Serinibacter salmoneus: one gene and its partner. The protein of the gene in region 1 interacts with the protein of each later gene in a pairwise test. Links are inferred from orthologs where the notes say so. Each region holds a gene or a part of one and is shown on either strand. Other genes may lie near its edges.

Evidence for each region.
Region 2: the proteins of ligA (region 1) and leuS interact in binary tests that used the Escherichia coli proteins (3 or more experiments, as listed by UniProt). The link is inferred for Serinibacter salmoneus from one-to-one orthologs.

What each region holds. Positions count from the first base shown.
Region 1 is NZ_PDJD01000001.1:2,009,799-2,020,280, reverse strand. What follows is about bases 3,882-6,918. They hold ligA (NAD-dependent DNA ligase LigA), read left to right. Parts: upstream 3,882-4,223; coding sequence 4,224-6,614; downstream 6,615-6,918. Other genes in these bases: ATL40_RS09035 (MDR family MFS transporter), read left to right, coding at 6,670-6,918; ATL40_RS09050 (GNAT family N-acetyltransferase), read left to right, coding at 3,882-3,979. In the rest of the region: ATL40_RS09070 (hypothetical protein), read right to left, coding at 1-723; ATL40_RS09065 (aminomethyltransferase beta-barrel domain-containing protein), read left to right, coding at 931-1,305; ATL40_RS09060 (hypothetical protein), read left to right, coding at 1,352-2,197; ATL40_RS09055 (uroporphyrinogen decarboxylase/cobalamine-independent methonine synthase family protein), read left to right, coding at 2,240-3,349; more of ATL40_RS09050, read left to right, coding at 3,485-3,881; more of ATL40_RS09035, read left to right, coding at 6,919-8,238; ATL40_RS09030 (TetR/AcrR family transcriptional regulator), read left to right, coding at 8,342-8,938; ATL40_RS09025 (MDR family MFS transporter), read left to right, coding at 9,006-10,482. UniProt on the Escherichia coli protein: DNA ligase that catalyzes the formation of phosphodiester linkages between 5'-phosphoryl and 3'-hydroxyl groups in double-stranded DNA using NAD as a coenzyme and as the energy source for the reaction.
Region 2 is NZ_PDJD01000001.1:1,778,836-1,789,798, reverse strand. What follows is about bases 806-4,323. They hold leuS (leucine--tRNA ligase), read left to right. Parts: upstream 806-1,192; coding sequence 1,193-4,123; downstream 4,124-4,323. Other genes in these bases: ATL40_RS08010 (AlbA family DNA-binding domain-containing protein), read left to right, coding at 4,128-4,323; ATL40_RS08020 (MarR family winged helix-turn-helix transcriptional regulator), read left to right, coding at 806-994. Outside these bases: ATL40_RS08025 (Dps family protein), read right to left, coding at 1-427; more of ATL40_RS08020, read left to right, coding at 545-805; more of ATL40_RS08010, read left to right, coding at 4,324-5,030; ATL40_RS15410 (helix-hairpin-helix domain-containing protein), read left to right, coding at 5,151-6,107; ATL40_RS07995 (ComEC/Rec2 family competence protein), read left to right, coding at 6,104-8,824; ATL40_RS07990 (VOC family protein), read left to right, coding at 8,909-9,583; ATL40_RS07985 (linear amide C-N hydrolase), read right to left, coding at 9,590-10,633; argG (argininosuccinate synthase), read right to left, coding at 10,802-10,963.

The DNA of each region.
Region 1 (10,482 bases):
TTGGACTCTCTGCACCTGCAGATTGCTCATGACGAACTGATACCCATACCAGCGCCGAATCAGTGGGTCCGCAACCACGGGATACGTGATGCTGTCATCGATCTCCACAACCTGTGTGAGAACGTCGCCGTCAATCTCGTACGCCGTCTCGAGTGCCTGACCGTCGGCGTCGCGCGCCCAGGGAGCATCGATCTGCGCGAGGATGGTCGCGTCATCGTCGACCACGAACACGGACCCATCTGGGTGCGCGATGAGTTCCCCGCCAGGTGGGAGGTCGAATTCGTAGGAGTAGGTGCTGCTGGCGGACTCATCCTCGATGATGGTCTGGACCCGAGCGCCGCCGCTGACTCCCTGAACAGCGAGGCTGACCGTGCTGTCGCCTTCGATGTAGGCGATAGTTCCATCCGTTGCGAGCGCTGCTGCGGCTCGTGGGTCATCGCTCGGCAATCGCACGCTGAACTCGGGCTGCCCGGGCCAGTTGAAGACGATCGGATTGTCGGCTCTTGCAGGGATGGTCAGGCGTGAGCGCCCGTCGCTGATCGAGAATCCTTCTGACGTGCGATCTGGACGAACTACGGGGGTGCTTGCAGCTTCTTGGATCAGTTGTGCGGACTGATCAGCCAACACGCCGGGTGGTGTCGCAGAAGCTGGAGAAACTAGTGCGAGCGCGGCAATCACCGCTGCGGCGAGGCTCGCGAGGCCCAGTCTGTACTCGGAAGGCATCTTTGCTCCGTTCTAGTCGGTACAACTCAGCGTGCCGGCCGATGCCAAAGGGTGTCAAACATTGCATGAGCAACTACAATTGTGTGATCTGGTGGAGAGTGGAGGCGCTCCGGGCTGCACCCGGGGCCCCGATGTGTCGGTGCGTTTCGCTAGGAGACAGGGTCGCTGTGGCGCCGGCGCGGCCTGTGAGTCGTCTACCAGGTCTGTGTGCTGAGCGTGCGGGAGGTCATCGCCGACGACGTGGTGTGGCTCGCGCAGGACCTGCCCCTGGAGGAGTGGGCCGCGGCGCAGGTGCAGGTGCGTGCGCACGGTGACCCGCTGCCCGCGCAGGTGCGCCGCGTTGCCCCGGCTGCCGAGGCGGGGGTGGACGACGGCGATGCGATCCTCGTGCGCCTGGCCGAGCCTCTTCGCGGGCTCGCCTCGGGCCAGTCCCTGGTCGTGTTCGGGGCGGGTGAGCCGGGCGCCGTGGACGGCGCCGATCGTGTGCTGGGTCAGGGGACTGTGGCGGTCTCCGGCCGCGGCGCCGCCGCACGCATCGCCGAGCTCGACCAGGCCCGCGAGGCGGTCCCCGCCCACGCCTGAGGCACGGTTCCACCTGCTCACGGCTCACTCGTGTGAACATGGAGGGATGCGGAGAACAGCAACGATGCCCTCCTGCGTGGGGGCACTCGCCGTCGCGGCGCTGCTGCTGGCGGGCTGCACGGAGTCCGGCGACGAGGACGGCGAGGAGCTCACCAGCACGGCTGACGCCACCTCTGACGACATCTCGGAGGCCACGGCCGTCGCCACGTCTGAGGAGTCCGTCGAGACCACGGCCGAGGCCACAGCCGAGGCGACCGCGACGGCGCAGGAGGCGCTCGAGTGGGACTCTCGCGACTGGGACGAGGCCGCCTGGGAGCCCACCGTCGAGATCACGCCGACGACCTACACCGAAGCCGAGTTGCAGGCGTCGTACGAGGAGGGTCTGGCCGAGCTGGCCGCGAGCCTGCAGCTCGACTCCCTCCCGGAGGTGGAGTTCGAGCGCTGGACCGAGACCGTCGAGGACTCCCTCGAGTCCGACGCACAGTGCCTGACGGAGCAGGGATTCGAGGTCAACGTGGAGGGCGGCACCCTGGGCTTCACCGACGTGGACTTCGAGAGCGAGGAGTTCCAGCGGGCGTCCTACATCTGCGCGGCGCGGTTCCCGCTCCACCCGCGGTACACCGCCGAGTGGACCGAGGACCAGAAGGCGTTGGTCTACGACTTCCAGACCGAGTTCACGATCCCGTGCATCGAGGCCCTCGGCCACGAGGTGGACGTCTCCGAACGTCCCACCCGCCAGGAGTGGATCGCCACGTTCTCCTTCGAGGACAACCCCTGGTCGCCGCTGCATGCCGACACCCTCACGCTCGGTCTCATGGACGAGGAGGACCTCGAGGCACTCGGCGCCTGCGGGAGCGGCTGGCCGCCCCTCGATGTTCTCTACGGCCTCTAGGGTCGTTCACCCGCCCGGCCCCGCGCGGGACACAATGAGCGCGTGACCCACCCGACCCTCGCCGTCGCCGGCCCCGCCGCCTGGCCCGGCCAGGACGCCCTGGCCGCCCACCGCAGCAGCCTGGACGTCCTCGCCGACCCGCCCTCCGGCCTGGTCGGCGCCCCCGGGCTGCTCGCCCTGCCCGGCCGTGGACCCTGGGCGAGCCCGCTGGCCCGCACCCTCGCGCTGTGCGAGGCGATGCCCGCCGCCCTCGAACCGCACGGCTGGCGCCTGGGCACCACGGCGGACGGCACGCTGCGCCGTGCCGGGCGCACCCTCACCGGCGACGTGGAGGCCCTGGCGCTGGCCGCGGCCGGCTATGCCGGGCCGATCGAGCTGCCGGTCCTCGGCCCGCTGTCGCTCGCCGCGGCCACCTGGCTCCCGGTGGGGGAGCGGGTGGTGTCCGACGACGTCGCCCGCGCGGATCTCGCCGCCTCCCTCGCGCTCGGTCTGAGCAGGCATGTCGCGGCCGTCACCGCCGCGCGGGACCTGGGTGTGGTGCTCGACGGCGCCGTACCCTCGGGCGAGGCGGCTGTGGGCGGCGACGCCGACTCGGGTGCGGCGTCGAGGACGGGCACGGTCGTGCTGCACGAACCGATGCTCACCGAGGTGCTCCAGGGCGCCGTGCCCACCTTCTCCGGCATGTCCCGCCTGCGGGCGCTCGAGGCGGGTGTGGTGGCCTCGACGATCCGCGAGGTGGCCGAGGCGATGCTGGCCGCCGGTCAGGTGGTGGTGCTGGCCGTGCCACCCGACGCCCGCGTCATCGACGTCGTCGGGCCGGTGCTTGCCGCCGCGGGTGGGGGCGTGCAGGTGGACGTCATGGCACTGGACCGGCGGGGGATGGAGGCGCTGGCGCAGCAGGTGGAGAACGGGCTCGGGGTGCGCTGCGCCGTCGTGCCGCACGCCGCCCCTCCACAGGCCGGCGACGTGCCCGCGGACCCCGCCCGGATCGCCACCGAGCTCCTGCAGCGCTGGCGCTGGTCCGGGGTAGTGCCGCCTCGCCTCACCGTGCTGCCCCGCAGCGGCGTCGCGTCGCTCACCCCGGCCCGGGCCCGGGAGACCCTGACACTCGCGGCGCGCTGCTCCGTCGCCCTCGGGGACGCGCTCGCCTAGTTGTGATGTCCAGGGAGGTTGTCCCGCTCGAGGTCGGTGAGCCTGCCTGGCAGGCGAAGACCTCCGGTGGTGGAGTGGAACTCACCCTTGAGCGGGTAGTTTCTCACTGCCGCCGGACCTTCCTAGGCTGAACCCGTGGCCAACGCTCTCCTCATCGCTGAACCTCGCGAGCCCACCCATGTCGCTCTGCCGGCTGGCGCCCACCTCCGTCCGCTCTCTCTGTCTGCTCTTCGGGACGTCTCGAGCGTCTACCACCAGACGTACCTCGGCACGCCTCACGAGATGACCGAGGCCGAGGCACACGACGACATCACCCGGACGTGGGCCGGTGAGTACGGCCACCTACTCACAGCGGCGTCGCTCGGCGTCTGGGTCGGGGATGAACTAGTCGGCGCGATCCTGACCGTGCAGGACCCGCCGTGGGACGACGTGCCCCCTGGCCCCTTCATCCTCGACCTGTTCGTCCTCCCCGCCCACCGTCGCACCGGCCTTGGTCGCGCCTTGGTCCAGACGGTTCAGGGAGTCCTTCGTTCCCGGATCGCGCTCCGCGTCGATCACTCCGCGCCAGAAGCCCGATCCCTCTACGTCGCCCTCGGCTTTCACACCCGAGAGGCCCCCACGGTGACGTGACTGGCCGTGTCTCCAGACCGGGAAACGAGGCCCAGTGATCCAGTGGGAAGGTCGAGGGACTTAGCCGGGCACGAAGCGCCTCCTCGATGGCGCTGGTCATCGAGGTGCCCGTGCGCTCGGCCAACTCGCGAGCGAGCTCGTGCACCACTGGCAACTTGATGTTCAGCGACATGGCCGAGCGTACGCCGACAGGGTAGAAGCGGCAGCGCCGAGGATGTCAGGGGCACCCGCCACAATGGGGGGCATGACGGCGAAGACCCCACCTTCCAGCCCCGGCCCCGAGCAGGCGCCGGAGGTCGCCTTGGAGTCGGCATCGGAGCCGGCATCGGAGCAGGCCCAGCAGGAATGGCAGGACCTCGCGGGGCGGATCAACGACGCCCGGTTCGCTTACTACCTCAAGGACTCACCCGTCATGAGCGACGGCGAGTTCGACACCCTGATGCGGCGCCTGGAGGCGCTGGAGGAGGCGCACCCCTCGCTGCGCACCCCGGACTCGCCCACCCAGACCGTCGGCGGCTCCTACTCGACCCTCTTCACCGCCGTGGATCACCTCGAGCGGATGCTCTCGCTGGACAACGCCTTCTCCGCCGAGGAGGTGCAGGCGTGGGCCGACCGGGTGGCGCGCGACCTCGGCCGCCCCGTGCGGGCCTACCTGTGCGAGTTGAAGATCGACGGCCTGGCGATCGCCCTGCTCTACCGCGGCGGCCGGCTGGTGCGCGCCGTGACCCGGGGGGACGGCACCACGGGGGAGGACGTCACCCTCAACGTGCGCACCATCGGCGTGATCCCCCACACCCTGGCCGGCGATCCCGCCACGCACCCCGAGGAGATCGAGATCCGCGGCGAGATCTTCTTCCCCGTCGAGGCGTTCGAGGAAGTCAACCGCGCCCAGGTCGCCGCCGGGAAGCCGACGTTCGCCAACCCGCGCAACGCCGCCGCCGGGTCGCTGCGTCAGAAGGACCCGCGCGTCACCGCCTCCCGCCCGCTGCGGATGTACGCCCACGGGATCGGGCGGCTCACCTGGGGCGAGGCCACCGGCGACCACCCGACCCGGCAGTCGCAGGTCTACGACCTGCTGGGCGGCTGGGGTGTGCCGGTCTCGCCCTACTCCCGGGTGGTGGAGGGCATCGCCGGTGCGCAGGAGATGATCGAGTACTACGGCGAGCACCGGCACGACGTGGAGCACGAGATCGACGGGATCGTGCTGAAGGTGGACGACGTCACCGACCAGCGCGCGCTCGGCGCAACCTCGCGCGCCCCGCGCTGGGCCATCGCGTTCAAGTACCCGCCGGAGGAGGTCACCACCCGGCTGCTGCGGATCGACGTGGGTATCGGCCGCACCGGGCGTGCCACCCCGTTCGGGATCATGGAACCGGTCCTCGTGGCGGGCTCCACCGTGCGTCAGGCCACCCTGCACAACCAGGAGGTCGTGGCCGCCAAGAACGTGCGGCCCGGCGACATGGTGGTGCTGCGTAAGGCGGGGGACGTGATCCCCGAGATCCTCGGACCCGTGGAGGCGCTCGCGCAGGACGGCTACCCGCGCGAGGACTGGCAGATGCCCACCGCGTGCCCCGAGTGCGGCACCCCGCTGCGCCCGATGAAGGAGGGCGACGTGGACCTGCGCTGCCCGAACGCGCGCAGCTGCCCCGCCCAGGTGCGCGGCCGCGTGGAGCACATCGGCTCCCGCGGCGGACTGGACATCGAGGCACTGGGTGAGGTGACGGCCGCGGCGCTCACCCAACCGGACTACCCCAGCGAGCCGCCGCTGCACACCGAGGCGGACCTGTTTGCCCTGGTGGGCTACGCCGTCGACGCCACACAGGAGGAACGCACCCGGGTGCGGGAGGCCAGCCTGCAGCGACTGGCTCCCGTCCGCGTGGTGGTGCGCGACCCCGAGACCGGGCTGCCGCGCCTGGACGAGGACGGCCAGATCCGCACCCGCCACCCCTTCCGCAAGAGCCTCACCCACTCCCGCGCCGCCCGTGAGGCCGCCGAGGCTGAGGGTCGCACCCTGAGTGACTTCGCCCCCTCCGCCGCCGCGGAGACCCTGCTGGACGAACTCGAGGCCGCCAAGACCAAGGACCTGTGGCGCATCCTCGTCTCGCTCAACATCCGCCACGTCGGACCCGTCGCCTCCCGGGCGCTGGCCACCCACTTCGGCTCCCTCGCCGCGATCCGTGAGGCGAGCCAGGAGGAGCTCGCCGCGGTCGACGGCGTGGGCCCCACCATCGCGGCCGAGATCCTCGACTGGTTCGCGGTGGACTGGCACGCCGAGATCGTCAGCGCCTGGGAGCGGGACGGCGTGCGGACCGCGATCCCGGATCACCCCGGGCCCGGCGCCGCGGCCGCGGCGGCCGCGGCCGGCGTGCTCGCCGGCCTCACGATCGTGGTCACCGGCGCCATCGACGGCTACTCCCGGGACGGCGCGAAGGAGGCGATCCTGCAGCGCGGCGGCAAGGCCGCGGGCAGCGTGTCGAAGAAGACCGACGTGGTGGTGCTCGGTCCCGGCGCCGGCTCCAAGGAGGCCAAGGCGCGCGACCTCGGCCTGCCGATCCTGGACCAGGCGCAGTTCGGCGACCTGCTCGAGCGGGGCCGCGCGGCCATCCCCACCCCCGCGCAGGACCCGGCCGACTGAGAGCGCTCCCGCCGCTCGACGCGCGGGAGCGGCGCCGCGGTGATAGGGATGATGAGTGACCGCTGATCAGCCCCAGGTGGAGCTCAACCGCCGCACCGTGTACATCATCTTCGCGGCCCTCCTGTCCGCGATGTTCCTCTCGGCCCTGGACCAGTCGGTGGTCGGCACCGCGCTGCCCACGATCGTCGGGGACCTGGGTGCGGTGCAGCACGAGGGCTGGATCATCACCGCCTACCTGCTCACCATCGCGATCGTCATGCCGATCTACGGCAAGATCGGCGACCTCTACGGGCGCCGGCTGCCGTTCCTGATCGCCATCGCGATCTTCGTGGCGGGTTCCACCGGCTCGGCCCTCTCGAGCGCCTTCGGCGAACTCGTCGCCTGGCGCAGCCTCCAGGGGCTGGGCGCCGGCGGCCTGGTCATCCTGTCCCAGGCCATCATCGGTGACATCGTCTCCGCCCGGGACCGCGGCAAGTTCATGGGCCCGATGGGCGCCGTCTTCGGCATCGCCACCGTGCTCGGACCGCTGCTCGGGGGCTGGTTCACCGAGGGTCCCGGGTGGCGCTGGTGCTTCTGGACGAACGTGCCCATCGGGGTGTTCGCCTTCATCGTGGCGTTCTTCGCCCTGAAACTCCCGCGCAGCCACGCGACCAAGCGGTTCGACCTGGTCGGCGCGATCCTGCTGACCCTGGCCACCACGGGCATCGTGCTGGTCACCAGCTGGTCCTCCATCACCGACGCCTCCGGGTACGACTGGACCGACCCGGCACTGCTGGCGATGATCGGTGGCACCCTGCTCGCCCTGGCGGGCTTCATCGTGGTGGAACTGCGCGTGCAGGACCCGCTGCTCCCGCTGCGCCTGTTCCGCAACCGCACCTTCGCCGTCTCGGTGTCCATCGCGCTGATCCTCGGGATGACGATGTTCGCGGCGCTGTCCTTCCTGCCCACCTTCCTGCAGATGGCGCAGGGCATCGGCCCCACCGAGTCCGGCCTGCTCATGCTCCCCATGACGATCGGCCTGATGATCACCGCGATCGGCTCCGGTCTGCTGATCACCAAGACCGGGAGGTACCGCATCTACCCGATCGTCGGGATGGCGATCTCCACGGTCGCCGTGGTGTGGCTGACCCGGATCACCGCGGAGATGTCCATGGTGCTGTTCGGCGCCATGATCTTCGTGCTCGGCATCGGCCTGGGTCTGGTGATGCAGACCATCGTGATCGCCGCGCAGAACGCGGTGCCACCGCAGGAACTCGGCGTGGCGACCTCCACGAACAACTTCCTGCGGGAGATCGGCGCCGCGGTCGGCACCAGCGTGTTCTCCACCGCGTTCACCACGAACCTCACCTCCAAGGTCACCGATATCGCCAAGGACGCGCCCGCGGGCAGTATCCCCAGCGGGTTCGGCCCCGCCGATCTCACCCCCGCCGGCGTGGAGAAGCTCCCCAGCGCCCTGCACACGGACGTGATCAACGCCTACGCGGAGTCCCTGGCCCCGGCGTTCTGGTACCTGGTGCCGCTGGCGGTGCTCGGCACGGTGGTCGCCTTCTTCATGAAGGAGATCAAGCTGTCCACCACCGCGGGCCTCGCGGCACGCGGTGAGGCGGTCAGCGTCGACAGCTGAGCAGTCCGGGCGCATCGGCGAGGGCCGACGGGTCTCCGGCGTGTGACCAGCGCCACGCACATTGCAGTGGCTGCAAGTCTGCAGGGACTGCAATAATTTCTGGGTGACCCAAGGCGGACTGCGCGAGCGCAAGAAGGCCGAACGCCGTGAGGCGCTCGGCCACGCGGCTCGCACCCTGGTGGCCCAGGAGAGCCTGGACGGCGTCACTGTCGAGGCGATCTGTGCGCGCGTCGGGGTCTCACCCCGCACCTTCTTCAACTACTACGAGACCAAGGAAGACGCCGTCCTGGGCCTCGGGGTCGACTCGGCACCGCCGGAGGATTCGGAGGCTCGGCGCGCCTTCGCCGCCGGTGGCCCCACGGGCGACCTGCTGACCGATGCCGCCACGGTGCTCGCCGAGTCCTTCGAGGGATGGCTGCCGCCAGGCGAGATGGAGTGCCTCGTGGGTCTCCTCTCGCGGGAACCACGGCTGCTGGCCCGTCACGTGGGCTGGATGGAACGCGGGCGGGAGTCGATGCAGCGCCTGGTCGTCGAGCGGGAGCAGGTCCTGCCCACCGGCACCCACCCCGTCGTCACCGTCTCTCTGGTCGGGGTCCTCATCCGCATCAGCGGGGAGCTGTGCCGGGAGAGTGGCTCCGGCAGCCCCACCCAGTTCCTGCCCGAGGCCGTGCGTCAAGTGCGCGCGGCCGCCCGCGCCTGACCAACCGCCACCCCGTCTCCGCCGAACCCCGCGACACCGGACGCTGTCGCGCAAACGAAGGAAGCACATGACCGACCTCATCGAGAAGGAACCCGGGCGCGCGCCCGTGGTCCTGACCCAGAAGACCGTCTGGGTGATCTTCGGCGCCCTCATGGCGTCGATGTTCCTGTCCTCCCTGGACCAGTCCATCGTCGGCACCGCGCTGCCCACGATCGTGGGCGAACTGCACGGCGTGGAGCACCAGGGCTGGCTCATCACCGGCTACATCATGGCCGTGGCCATCGTCATGCCGATCTACGGCAAGGTGGGCGACGTCGTCGGGCGGCGCTGGCCCTTCATCGTGGCCATCGGCCTGTTCACCCTCGCCTCCGCGGGCGCGGGGTACGCGCAGACCTTCGAGCAGCTCGTCTTCTGGCGCGCCGTGCAGGGCGCCGGCGGTGGCGGCCTGATCATCCTGTCCCAGGCGATCATCGCCGACATCGTGCCCGCGCGGGAGCGCGGCAAGTACATGGGGCCGATGGGCGCCCTGTTCGGCATCTCCGCGGTGCTCGGGCCCCTGCTCGGCGGCTGGTTCACCGAGGGGCCCGGCTGGCGCTGGGCGTTCTGGATCAACGTGCCCATCGGCATCCTCGCGGTCGTCATCGCCTGGGTGGCGCTGCGGCTGCCCAGCCACAAGGCCGCCCGGCCCTTCGATGTGCCCGGCGCCGCACTCATCGCCCTGGCCACCACGGGCATCGTGTTCCTCACCAGCTGGGACTCCATCACCGGCTCCGACGGCTACGACTGGTCCAACACCGCCCTCCAACTCACGGTGGCGGGCACCGTGCTGGCCGTCGCCCTGTTCATCGTGGTGGAGCTGCGCGCCACCGACCCGATCATCCCGCTGCGCCTGTTCCGCAACCGCACCTTCACCCTGGCCACGATCATCGGTCTGGTGGTCGGGATGGGCATGTTTGCCGCGCTGGCGTTCCTGCCCACCTTCCTGCAGATGTCCGCCGGGGTGGGCGTCACCGAGTCCGGGTTCCTCATGCTGCCGATGATGATCGGCGTGATGGGGACCTCGATCGTCTCCGGCCTCCTGATCACCAGGACCGGGAAGTACAAGGCCTACCCGATCGCCGGGATGCTGATCGTCGGTCTCGGGATCGCGTGGCTCACCACCATCACGGGGGGCATGTCGCTGGTGCTGTTCGGCGCCATGATCTTCGTGGTCGGCTTCGGGTTGGGCCTGACGATGCAGACGATCGTGCTGGCCGTGCAGAACTCCGTGGACCCCGGAGAGATCGGGGTGGCCACCAGCTCCAACAACTTCTTCCGCGAGATCGGCGCGGCGGTCGGCACGGCGCTGTTCTCCACGATCTTCACCTCACGCCTGACCACCAACCTCACCGAGGTCATCCCCGCCGGGAGTGGCGAGGGAGTGGGAGCCGACTCCCTCACCCCGAGTGCCGTGGCCCAACTGCCCGAACCGCTGCACACCCAGATCATCGACGCCTACGCCAGCGCCCTGGCGCCCTCGTTCTGGTACCTCGTGCCGCTGGTCC
Region 2 (10,963 bases), 230 kb from region 1 along the record:
ACATCCACGCCTGCTTCTCCAAGCCGAAGGCCACGGAGGTGAGCAGGTCCTGGCTCGGCATGTCGGCCTCGAGCTCGGGCAACTCGCCGCGGATCCGGTCGGCGGTCGCCGACAAGCGCGACTCGAGCTGCATGATCACCTTGTCGGAGGAGACCGGGCCGGACTCGTACTGCTCCACCGCGGAGTCGGCGAGCACGGTGGCGGCGCGGCCGTCCGGCTGTCCGCCCACGGCGACCAGCCGCTCGGCGACGTCGTCGGAGAAGGCGCGGACCATGTCCGTCACCTCGTCCAGCTGCAGGTGGACGGAACGGAACTGGGGGCCGTACACGTTCCAGTGCGCCTGCTTGGCCTGCAGGGACAGGTCGATGAGGTCCACGAGTGCCTGCTGCAGACTGGCCTTGACGATCTCGGGGGCTTCGTTCGCCATGATCACTCCTTGGTCGTGGTCGGGTGGGGACACTACGTCCAACCACTGTGGCACGCTGGGTGTTCCACGCACCATGCATCTGCATGAGTTCGGCGCGGATGGTCCGGGAGGTCGCCCATGGTGAGTCTGCGCGCCAGCACGCAGGCATGGCGGGAGGTGCTGCGCACATCCTCGGCACTGATGCACGCGTTCGAGGCGGCCGGTGACTTCGGCGACCTCTCGCCGCGCGAGTACGACGTGCTGCGCGCGCTCGCCGAGGGACCGCACACCGGATGCCGGCTCGGGGCGCTGGCCGAGGAGACGTACCTGCCGCAGCCGAGCATGTCCCGGTTGGTGGAGCGTCTGGAGCGCCGGGGGCTGGTGCAGCGCGGGCCCAGCGCCACCGACGGGCGTGCGGTGATGGTGACCCTGACCGGCGAGGGACAGGCGTTGCAACGGGAGATCGGACGGCGGCACGTGCGCTCGATCCATCGGGTCATGTCAGCGGACCTGTCCGAGGCCGAACTGCGGGTGTTGCGCTCGCTATTGGCCCGGGTGCGCGCGGCGGGTCCGCGCCGCGAGGGCTGATCGAGCGCCGGGGCCGCGCAGGTCCCCGCTCGTTGGGGGGAGTAGGCTGACGCCATGAGCCACCAGGAGTTGCTTACCGGGCCGCGCTGACATCAGCGGGCCCGTGCGGCCTGTCGGCGCGGCAGACCTCCCCGGCGGGAGGTCTTTTTCATGTCCGAGCCGACGACGACCTAGCAACTCACGTGAAGGAAAGTCAGGATGACCGAGACCACGACCGCCACCACGCCCGCCGACGTGCCGCCGCACCGCTACACGCCCGCGCTGGCGAACACGATCGAACTGGCCTGGCAGGAGCGGTGGGCCGAGCTCGGCACGTTCCGCGCCCCCAACCCCGACCTGACCAGCGACGCCGCGGCCGGCGGCGAGGTGGAGGGCACCGACACGGAGCACGCGCCTGACTCTTACTTTGTGATGGACATGTTCCCCTACCCCTCCGGCAAGGGGCTGCACGTGGGGCACCCGCTGGGGTACATCGCCACCGACGTGATGGGCCGCTTCGAGCGGATGCGCGGCAAGAACGTGCTGCACGCCCTGGGGTATGACGCCTTCGGCCTGCCGGCGGAGCAGTACGCCGTGCAGACCGGGCAGCACCCGAAGATCACCACGGAGGAGAACATCGCGGTGATGCAGCGTCAGCTGCGCCGCCTGGGACTGGCGCACGACGACGCGCGATCCTTCGCCACCACGGACCCGGAGTTCGTGCGCTGGACGCAGTGGATCTTCCTGCAGATCTTCAACTCCTGGTTCGACCCGGAGGCCACCGCACCGGACGGCTCCACCGGCGCCGCCCGCCCCATCGACACGCTGATCGCGCAGTTCCAGGACGGTTCCCGCCCCGTTCCCGGCGGCGCGGCGTGGGCGGACCTGAGCCCGGCCGCCCGCGAGGACGTGCTGGCGGACTACCGCCTGGCGTTCGTGGCGGATGTGCCGGTGAACTGGTGTCCCGGACTCGGCACGGTGCTGGCCAACGAGGAGGTCACCGCCGAGGGCCGCTCCGAGCGCGGCAACTTCCCGGTCTACAAGCGCAACCTGCGCCAGTGGATGATGCGCATCACCGCCTACGCCGACCGCCTGGTGGCCGACCTGGACCGGGTGGACTGGCCGGAGAAGGTCCGCCAGATGCAGCGGCACTGGATCGGCCGCTCCGAGGGCGCCCACGTGCACTTCCGGGTGCCCACCGCCACGGGCCCGCAGGACCTGAGCGTCTTCACCACCCGCCCCGACACCCTGTTCGGCGCCACCTACGTGGTGCTGGCACCCGAGCACCCCCTGGTCGAGGAGATCCTGGCCACCGAGCCCACCTGGCCCCAGCAGGTGCCGGCCGCCTGGACCGGGGGTGAGGCCACGCCGTCGGAGGCGGTGCGTGCCTACGTGGCGGCCGCCAAGGCCAAGACCCCCGAGGAGCGCCAGGCGGACGCCGGCGCCAAGACGGGCGTGTTCACCGGTGGCTACGCCACCAACCCCGTCAACGGCGAGGCGCTGCCGGTGTTCGTGGCCGACTATGTGCTGATGGGCTACGGCACCGGCGCGATCATGGCCGTGCCCGGCCACGACGAGCGCGACCACGCCTTCGCGACCGCCTTCGAGCTGCCCATCCGGGAGGTCGTGTCCGGATCGGACGACGGCGTCGCCTCCCAGGCGTGGACCGGCGACGGCGTGGCGGTCAACTCGGGCAACGAGGAGATCAGCCTCGACGGGCTGGCCGTGGCCGAGGCCAAGCACGCCATCATCCAGTGGCTGGAGGCCAAGGGCTTCGGCACCGGCACCACCACCTACCGGCTGCGGGACTGGCTCTTCAGCCGCCAGCGCTACTGGGGCGAGCCGTTCCCGGTGGTCTACGACGCCGACGGCCGCGTGATCGCGCTGCCCGAGTCGATGCTGCCGGTGGACCTGCCCGAGGTCCCGGACTTCTCCCCGCGCACCTTCGCCGAGGACGACGCGGCATCCGAGCCGGAGTCGCCGCTCTCCCGCGCCGGGGACTGGGTGGAGGTCACCCTGGACCTAGGCGAGGGGCCCAAGACCTACCGCCGCGACACCAACACGATGCCGAACTGGGCCGGCTCCTGCTGGTACTACCTGCGCTACCTGGACCCGACCAACGACTCCGCCCCGGTGGACCCGGCGTTGGAGCAGTACTGGATGGGGCCGCGGATCGACGGCAGCCGCGGCACCACCGGTGGGGTGGACCTGTACGTGGGCGGGGTGGAGCACGCGGTGCTGCACCTGCTGTACTCCCGGTTCTGGCACAAGGTGCTGTTCGACCTGGGGCACGTCTCCAGCGCCGAGCCGTTCCGCACGCTGTTCAACCAGGGCTACATCCAGGCCTACGCCTACACCGACGCGCGCGGCGTGTACGTGCCCGCGGAGGAGGTCGTCGAGGAGGTGGTCGACGGCGAAGCCACCTACCGCTGGAACGGCGAGGTGGTGAAGCGCGAGTACGGGAAGATGGGCAAGTCGCTGAAGAACATGGTGACGCCCGATGACATGTACGCCTCCTACGGCGCGGACACCTTCCGGGTGTATGAGATGTCGATGGGGCCGCTGGACCAGTCCCGGCCGTGGGACACCCGCGCCGTGGTCGGCTCGCAGCGATTCCTGCAGCGGCTGTGGCGCCTGGTGGTGGACGAGGACTCCGGCGCGCTGGTGGTCTCCGAGGACCCCGCGGACAAGGAGACCCAGCGCCAGGTGGCGCGCGCCATCGCGGATGTGACCGCCGAGTACGACGGGATGCGCCCGAACACCGCGATCGCAAAGCTGATCGTGCTGGTCAACCACCTGACCGGGCTGAGTGCGGCCCCCCGCGAGGCGGTGGAGCCGCTGGTGCTGATGACGGCGCCCGTGGCCCCGCACATCGCGGAGGAACTGTGGTCGCGCCTGGGGCACACCGAGAGCCTGGCGCACGAGCCGTTCCCGGTGGTCACCGACGAGAGCCTGCTGGTGGACGACACCGTCACCTGCGTGGTGCAGGTCAAGGGCAAGGTCCGCGACCGGCTGCAGGTGGCGCCCTCGATCTCCGAGGCCGACCTGCAGGCCGCCGCTCTGGCGAGCGAGGCGGTGGCGAAGTTCCTGGACGGCGAGCCGCGCAAGGTGATCGTGCGCGCCCCCGGCCTCGTGAACATCGTGCCGTGACGCCATGATCGGTCAGGTCCCGCTGTGGGTGGTGGCGCTCGGGCCGCTGCTCGCCCTGGTGATGGGCTGGGTGTTCGCGACCATCGCGCGCCTGGTGTTGCGCCGCCGCGCCCGGTTGAACTTCTTCACCTCGATCGTGGTGGCGATGGTCGGCGCCAGCGTGGGGATGCTCCTGGCCGAGCTCACGCCCGCGCCGAACCTGGGCTCACCGCTGGTGTGGGTGCTCTCGCTGGGGATGTCCATCGCGTTCACCGCGGGCTACGGGTGGCTCGTGGCGCACCTGCAGCAGCCCGAACGCGCGAGCGTCGCGGAGCTCCTGCGGCGCGGGGAGTCCGATGGTGTGGAGTTCAAGTCCACCGCCCGGGTGAACCTGCACACCGGCAAGCGGGACGAGAAGATGGAGATGGTGATCGCCAAGACGATCGCCGCCTTCCTCAACGCGGGTGGCGGCACCCTGCTGATCGGGGTGGACGACGACGGTCGGGCGCTCGGTCTGGAGGCGGACCTGGCGCTGATGAAGCAGGCGGACCTGGACCGCTACGAGCTGTGGCTGCGCGATCACCTGGAGAAGACGCTGGGGCAGAACGCCACCGCGAGCGTGCGGGTGAGCTTCGAACAGGTGGCCGCGAGCGAGGCCGACACCGAGACAGGGGCCTCAGCGGGCCTCGAGGCGTCCGGGGAGGTGATGCACCCGGTGTGCCGGGTGGACATCGGCTCCTCCCCGCGCCCGGTGTACCTGCGCGCCAAGGGCGCACCCACGCAGCTGTGGGTGCGCACCGGGAACTCCACGCGCCAACTCAGTGTGGACGAGGCCACCGAGTATGTGATGGAGCGCTGGCCCATGGGGATGGGCGCCACCCTCGCGGCCCAGGTGCGTGCCGTGGGGCGCTTCTCCGGCGAGGGGTGAGCCGCCACATCGGCGGGATCTTGCCGTTTTGGGCTGTCCCCAGGAGGGCGCCGGGCGCCCACCCGGTGGTTGTGCACACCGGGTGGGCGGCGCCGTCGTGCGGCGCTCTAGGTTGCCGTCATGGCCCTGCTGCAGCGTGCGAAGCTCCTGGCGCTGACCCGCGCCGCCTACACCGCCAGCGAGGGTGTGGCGCCCTGGGACGCCGAGAGCGGGGACGAGCAGGCCTCACGCGTCACCGAGCCACCCGGCGGCCGGCGCCCTCGCCGGCGCGCGGCCAGGCGACGGCTCACGCCCCGGGCGATCCTCGCCGTCGTCCTCCTCCTGGTCACCGCCACGCTGGTGGTGGTCCTGCGCGCGGCGGTCGCGGCGGATGCCACCCAGAGTGCGGTGCGCACGGCCGAGGCAGACACGCTCGAGCGCGGTGACGGGGGTGAGCAGAGCGCCGGCGGCCACACCGAGGACTCCGGCGGCGCCGCGCCGCAACCCGAGGCCTCCTCCGCGGGCGCCGGGCCTGACCCAGAGTCGACCGGGCTCGACCGCGAGGCCGCCGCGGCAACCGAGGCGTCGACGGCCGCTGCCCCTGGGGGGACCGCGGCCGCGGACCCGCTCACACCGGGGACCGTGGTGGTGCACGTCGCGGGGCAGGTGAGTGCTCCCGGCGTGGTGGAACTGCCCGCCGGCTCCCGGGTGGCCGATGCCGTCGAGGCCGCCGGGGGTGCCACCGACCAGGCCGACCTCGGGGCCGTGAACCTGGCCCGGGTGGTGACCGACGGTGAACAGGTGAGGGTGCCGGCACCGGGGGAGGAGGTGGCACAGCCCGAGGCGCCGCCCGGCGCCGGCGGCGCGGGTGCAGGCTCGGAGCCAGGCGCCGGCGGCGAGGGGGTGACCGTGGACCTCAACACCGCCTCGCTCGCGCAACTCGACGCGCTCCCGGGGATCGGCCCCACGCTCTCCCAGCGCATCATCGACTGGCGCACCGAGCACGGCGGCTTCCAGGACGTGGCCGAACTCGAACTGGTCTCGGGCATCGGACCCGCCGTCATGGCCGACCTGGAGGGGATGGTGAGCGTGGGATGAGCCGCATTCGCGCTCCCGTGGGAGAGACGGACGAGGACCCCGGCGGTTCGATCCGGGCGGAAACGTCGGTGCCGCGGACCCAGGGGGTGGCGCTGCCGGGGCCTGTGGCGCCCGGGTCTGTGCAGCCGCGGGGACCGGCACCGCACCCGCAGGAGACGGCGCCCGACCTCCGGCTGCTCCCGGCGGCCGTCGCGGTGTGGGCGACCGCCGCGGTGGCGACCGCCATGGCTCCGCGGGAGCGTGCGGCGGTGGTGCTGTTCGCCGTGCTGGGTGCCCTGGTGGCCTACGGACGCGGCCGTCGCCGCGGGCACGGTCGGCACGGCGCGGCCTGGTCCGGGCCCGCGGGGGCGCTCCTCCTCGCCTGCTGCGCCACCGTCTGCCTGCTCGCCTCCCTCGCCGCGCAGAGCACCAGCCGCACGGCGGGCCTGGCGCAGGCGCTGACCGCCGAACGCGGCGAGATCCTCGTGCGCGCACTGTCAGCGCCGCGGGAGATCAGCAGGGGTTTCGACGGCGAGGCCCGGGTCGCATTCCAGGCCACCCTGCTCGGGGTGCACGGCGGAGCAGCTGCCGGCGACACGGTCGAGAACAGCGTGGTCGAGCGCGGTGTGGTCGGGGGCGGCGGGGTCAATCGCCTGTCCGCGGACCCGGATGCGGTGGCGGACCCGGCGAGTGGAGCCTCGAACGCGGGTCTGCGGATCCCGGTGCTCGTGATCGGCGGGTCCTCCTGGTCCGAGGTCACGCCGGGCGAGGTGGTCGCGACCCGCGGCAGCCTGCGCCCGGCGCAGCCGGGAGACGCCGTCGAGGCTCTCGCCTATGTCGACGCCGAGCACGAACGGCGCCAGCCGGCGCCGGCTTGGCGCGCCCTGGTGCAGCGCGCCCGGCTCGGGCTGCACGACGCCCTGGCGCCCCTGCCAGGCCACGCCCACGGACTGGTGCCTGGGATCGCGGTGGGTGATGACTCCGCGGTGCCCGAGGACCTGCGCGCGGCGATGCGGGCCAGTGCCCTCGGCCACCTGCTGGCCGTCTCCGGGGCGCACGTCGTCATCGTCCTCGGCCTCGCCACGGCCGTGCTGCCCTGGCGTGGCCGGGTAGGACGCACGGTGACCGGCGTCGCTGTGGTGATCGGCCTGCTCGGGATCGTGGGTCCCGAACCGAGCGTGTTGCGCGCCGTGGCGATGGGCGCCGTCGGGCTGCTCGCCGTGGCCCTCGGCCGCCGCGCCAGCGGGCTCCCGGCGCTGTGCGCGGCGGTGATCGGCCTGCTCGTGCTGGACCCCTGGACCGCGCGCGAGGCGGGCTTCGCCCTCTCGGCCGGGGCCACCGCGGGTCTCGTGCTGTTCTCCCGCGCCTGGAGCGAACGCCTCGCGCGCCACATGCCCGCTGTCCTCGCCGCGGCGATCGCCGTACCGCTCGCCGCGCAGGTCGGATGCCTGCCCGCGATCCTCCTGCTCGAGCCGGGCATCCCCACCTGGGGTGTGCCGGCCAACGCTCTCGTGGCGCCAGTGGTCGCGCCGCTGACGGTCCTCGCCCTCGGCGCGGCGCTCGCGGCTCCCTGGCAGCCGGGCCTCACCGCGGTGCTGGGCTGGTGTGCGCAGCCGTTCACGTGGTGGATCGAGGCCGTCGCGACCGTGAGCGCCGCACTCCCCGGCGGTCGGCTGCCGTGGCCGGGCGGGGTGGGGGGCGCCGTGGGCGCGCTGGCGGCGATCCTCGTGGTCGGTGCCCTGCAGCGTCGCTGGTCACGGACGGGTCGCCGCGCCCTCGATCTGCGGTTGGCGCTCCCGGTCCTCGTCTCGCTGGTGGCGGTTGCCACTCTGGCCGTGGCGGTGCCCGCGGGTCGCAGCGTGCTCGTGCAATGGGTACGGGGCAGCGCGCTCGTGGGGGACCCGTGGATCGCGCCGGGGTGGCGCCTCGCCCAGTGCGACGTGGGGCAGGGGTCGGCGCTGGTGATCAGTACCGCGCCCAACGGTGGCGTCAGCGACGACGGCGAGAGTTCTGCAGGTGAGCCCGGCGCGGTACTCGTGGACACCGGTCCGCCCGGCTCCGGGGTGGCGGACTGCCTCGCCGCGCTCGGGGTGCATCACCTCGCCGCCCTGGTGATCACGCACGGCGACCTCGACCACAGCGGGGAGGCCACCGCGCTCCTCGGCGCCGCGGACCGGGGAGGCATCGCCGTCGACCGGCTCGTGATCCCGGCCGTCGAGGAGGAACGACTCGCCACCCTCACCGGTGCCGCCGCCGAACGCGGCGTCGAGGTGCTGCCCATGGACACCACCTCGGCGCCGCTCTCCCTCGGCTCCGTGGATCTCCTGGCGTTGTGGCCCACGCCGCGCGCCGCCGCGACGCTGCCGAGCGAGGACGGGAACGCCCTCAGCCTCACCCTGTGGCTGCGGGCGCCCGAGCTCACCGCCCTGGTGCACGGCGACACCGGAGCCGACCAGCACACCGCCCTGCTCGCCACCTGGCCCGGTGAGCTACCCGCGAGACCCGATGTGATCGTCGTCGCCCATCACGGCTCAGGCGATCAGGATCCGACGGCGCTCGCGGACTGGGCGGGGCCGATCGCCCTGATCAGCGTCGGCGTGGACAACGACTACGGGCACCCGGCTTCCTGGGTGATCGACACGCTGACGGACGCCGGCTCCCTGATCGGTCGCACCGATCGATGCGGCCCCATGACCGTCGCCGCGAGGGACGGGCCGCTGACCCTCACCGGGTGCTGAGGTCGGTGCGCAGCAGGGATCTCGGCAGGTGGACACCCGGCCTGGCGGAACCAGCGGCCGCGGCGCGCAGCGCATCCTGGGGACATGACGACCCCGGACTCGCAGCCCTGGCCCCGCGACCTCGACCACGTGGTGGTGGCCGGCCCCGACCTGGCGCTCGCCGTCGAGCACGTGGCCGACCTCACCGGGGTACGCGCCGCACCCGGCGGGGCCCACCCGGTCGGGACCGCCAACCACCTCATCGGCTTCACCGTGCGCGGCGAGCGCGCCCCGCACTACCTCGAGGTGATCGGACCGGATCCGGCCCAGGGTGTCCCGGCCGCGCAGATCCCCACCTTCGGGATCGACCACCGCACCTCGCCGGGCCTCGCGACCTTCGCGACGCACCCGATCGAGTTCGAGGCCACCCATGCCAGCGCCCGCGTTGCCGGCATCGACCTCGGCGAGATCCGGCCGCTCTCCCGCCGCACACCCGCCGGGGACCTGCTCGAATGGCGCATCACCTCCGGCATGGGAGGATCGCGCGAGGGCGTGGTGCCCTTCCTCATCGACTGGGGCGACGTCACCCAGCCCGGCCTCACCGACCTGCCCACGCTGGACCTGCTCGCGCTCCGCGTGGCGCACCCGCAGCCCGAACGGATCCGGGAGATCTACGCCGTCCTCGGGGTCGAGGTGCACGTGACAGCCGCAGTGGACGACGACGCCCCGAGGCTCACCCTCGTGGTCGAGGGGCCGCGGGGCGTCGTCGAACTGACCTGATGCGCCTCAGGCGTGCGCTCCGGTGGCGCGCGCCTGCGCCGCGGCCTGCGCCATCTCCCGCTCGAGCTTGAGGGAGATGAAGGTCATCGGTTCGGAGGCCACGAAGTCCTTACTCACGTTCCCGGCGAGTCCGCCCTCCAGGGCGAGTTCGCTCACCAGGTCGAGCTTCTCCTGCGGCGCGCCCTCGCTGAAGTCGAGCTCGGCGAGGTCCACCCACACGATGTTGGGCTCCGTCGTCGAGCCGAACACGTAGCGCTTGTTCGTCAGGTCGGTCACGGTCTGCCACAGCGTCTGCGAGGCGTCCGGCTTGCCCGGGTCGGGCTCGCGGAAGGGCTGTGCGGCGTTGCGGATCACGCTGAACATCGCCGCGATCGCCTGCAACTGCGTGTCGGGCTGCTCGAGCCGGTTCACGTAGTAGGACGCGCGGGCGAACCGGTCGGTGGCCAGCGTGGAACCGGGCAGCGGGGTCTCCCCGCCGAGCCCGGCCACCGTACGGACGAGCTCGAGCTGCTGGTCATAGGTGGGGGAGTTCGTCATCACCGTGAACGCGCGGTCGTGATAGACCTTCGGGTGCCCATCGGTGTACTCGATGATCGCCGAGTCGCCGGTCGCATCGTCCAGCGCGAGGTGGATGGCGGGCGGGTTGCCGCCGGTCGGGTCGGCCAACTGCACCACCTGCAGGTCGTTCTCCTCCACCCACGCCACGGCCTCGGCCACGGTGGCGAAGTTGTCCAGGAAGTACTGCATCCACACGGCCTGGCTCAGCGAGGTGCGCTCCGGGTCCAGCGTGCCGTAGTCCGACTCCGCCAGCCAGAGCACGTGCCCGGCCAGGCCGGCCTCATTGATGCCGTCCACCGAGATGATGTCGAAGGCGGTCGCCACCACGCTGCCGTACTTCGCGGTCCAGGTGAGCGTGCCCTCCACGCCGTCATCCCGGCTCACGCCGCGGGGCTGCTTCCACATGTTGGTCATCAGGTCCTTGTGGAAGTCCATGTTCCGGCCGACGATGACCGAACCGTTCGCGTTCGGCCACATCACGCGGGTGCACATATCGACTCACTCTCGTCTCGGGGGGTTCCTCCCCCGAGAGTAGGCATGTGCGCCCAGCCTGCACCCCGTGGCCAGGGTGAAAGCCCGGGTGAGCCGAGCCCCGGGCTGAGCCCGGCGGGCGCGACCGTCACGGTCATTCCCGCCGGGCCTGTCGTCGATGCGCCCGGCTCAGTCGGCGCCGAAGTCGAACGCCGCGGAGTCCAACGCCGCGTCGTCGGCGGCGTCATCCACCGGCTCGGCGATCTTCTCGCCGCCGCCCGCGGGCAGGGTGCCCAGCAGCGTGCCGTGTTCCACCAGGAGTTGGCCCTGGTCCAGCGGCTGCCCGGCGTA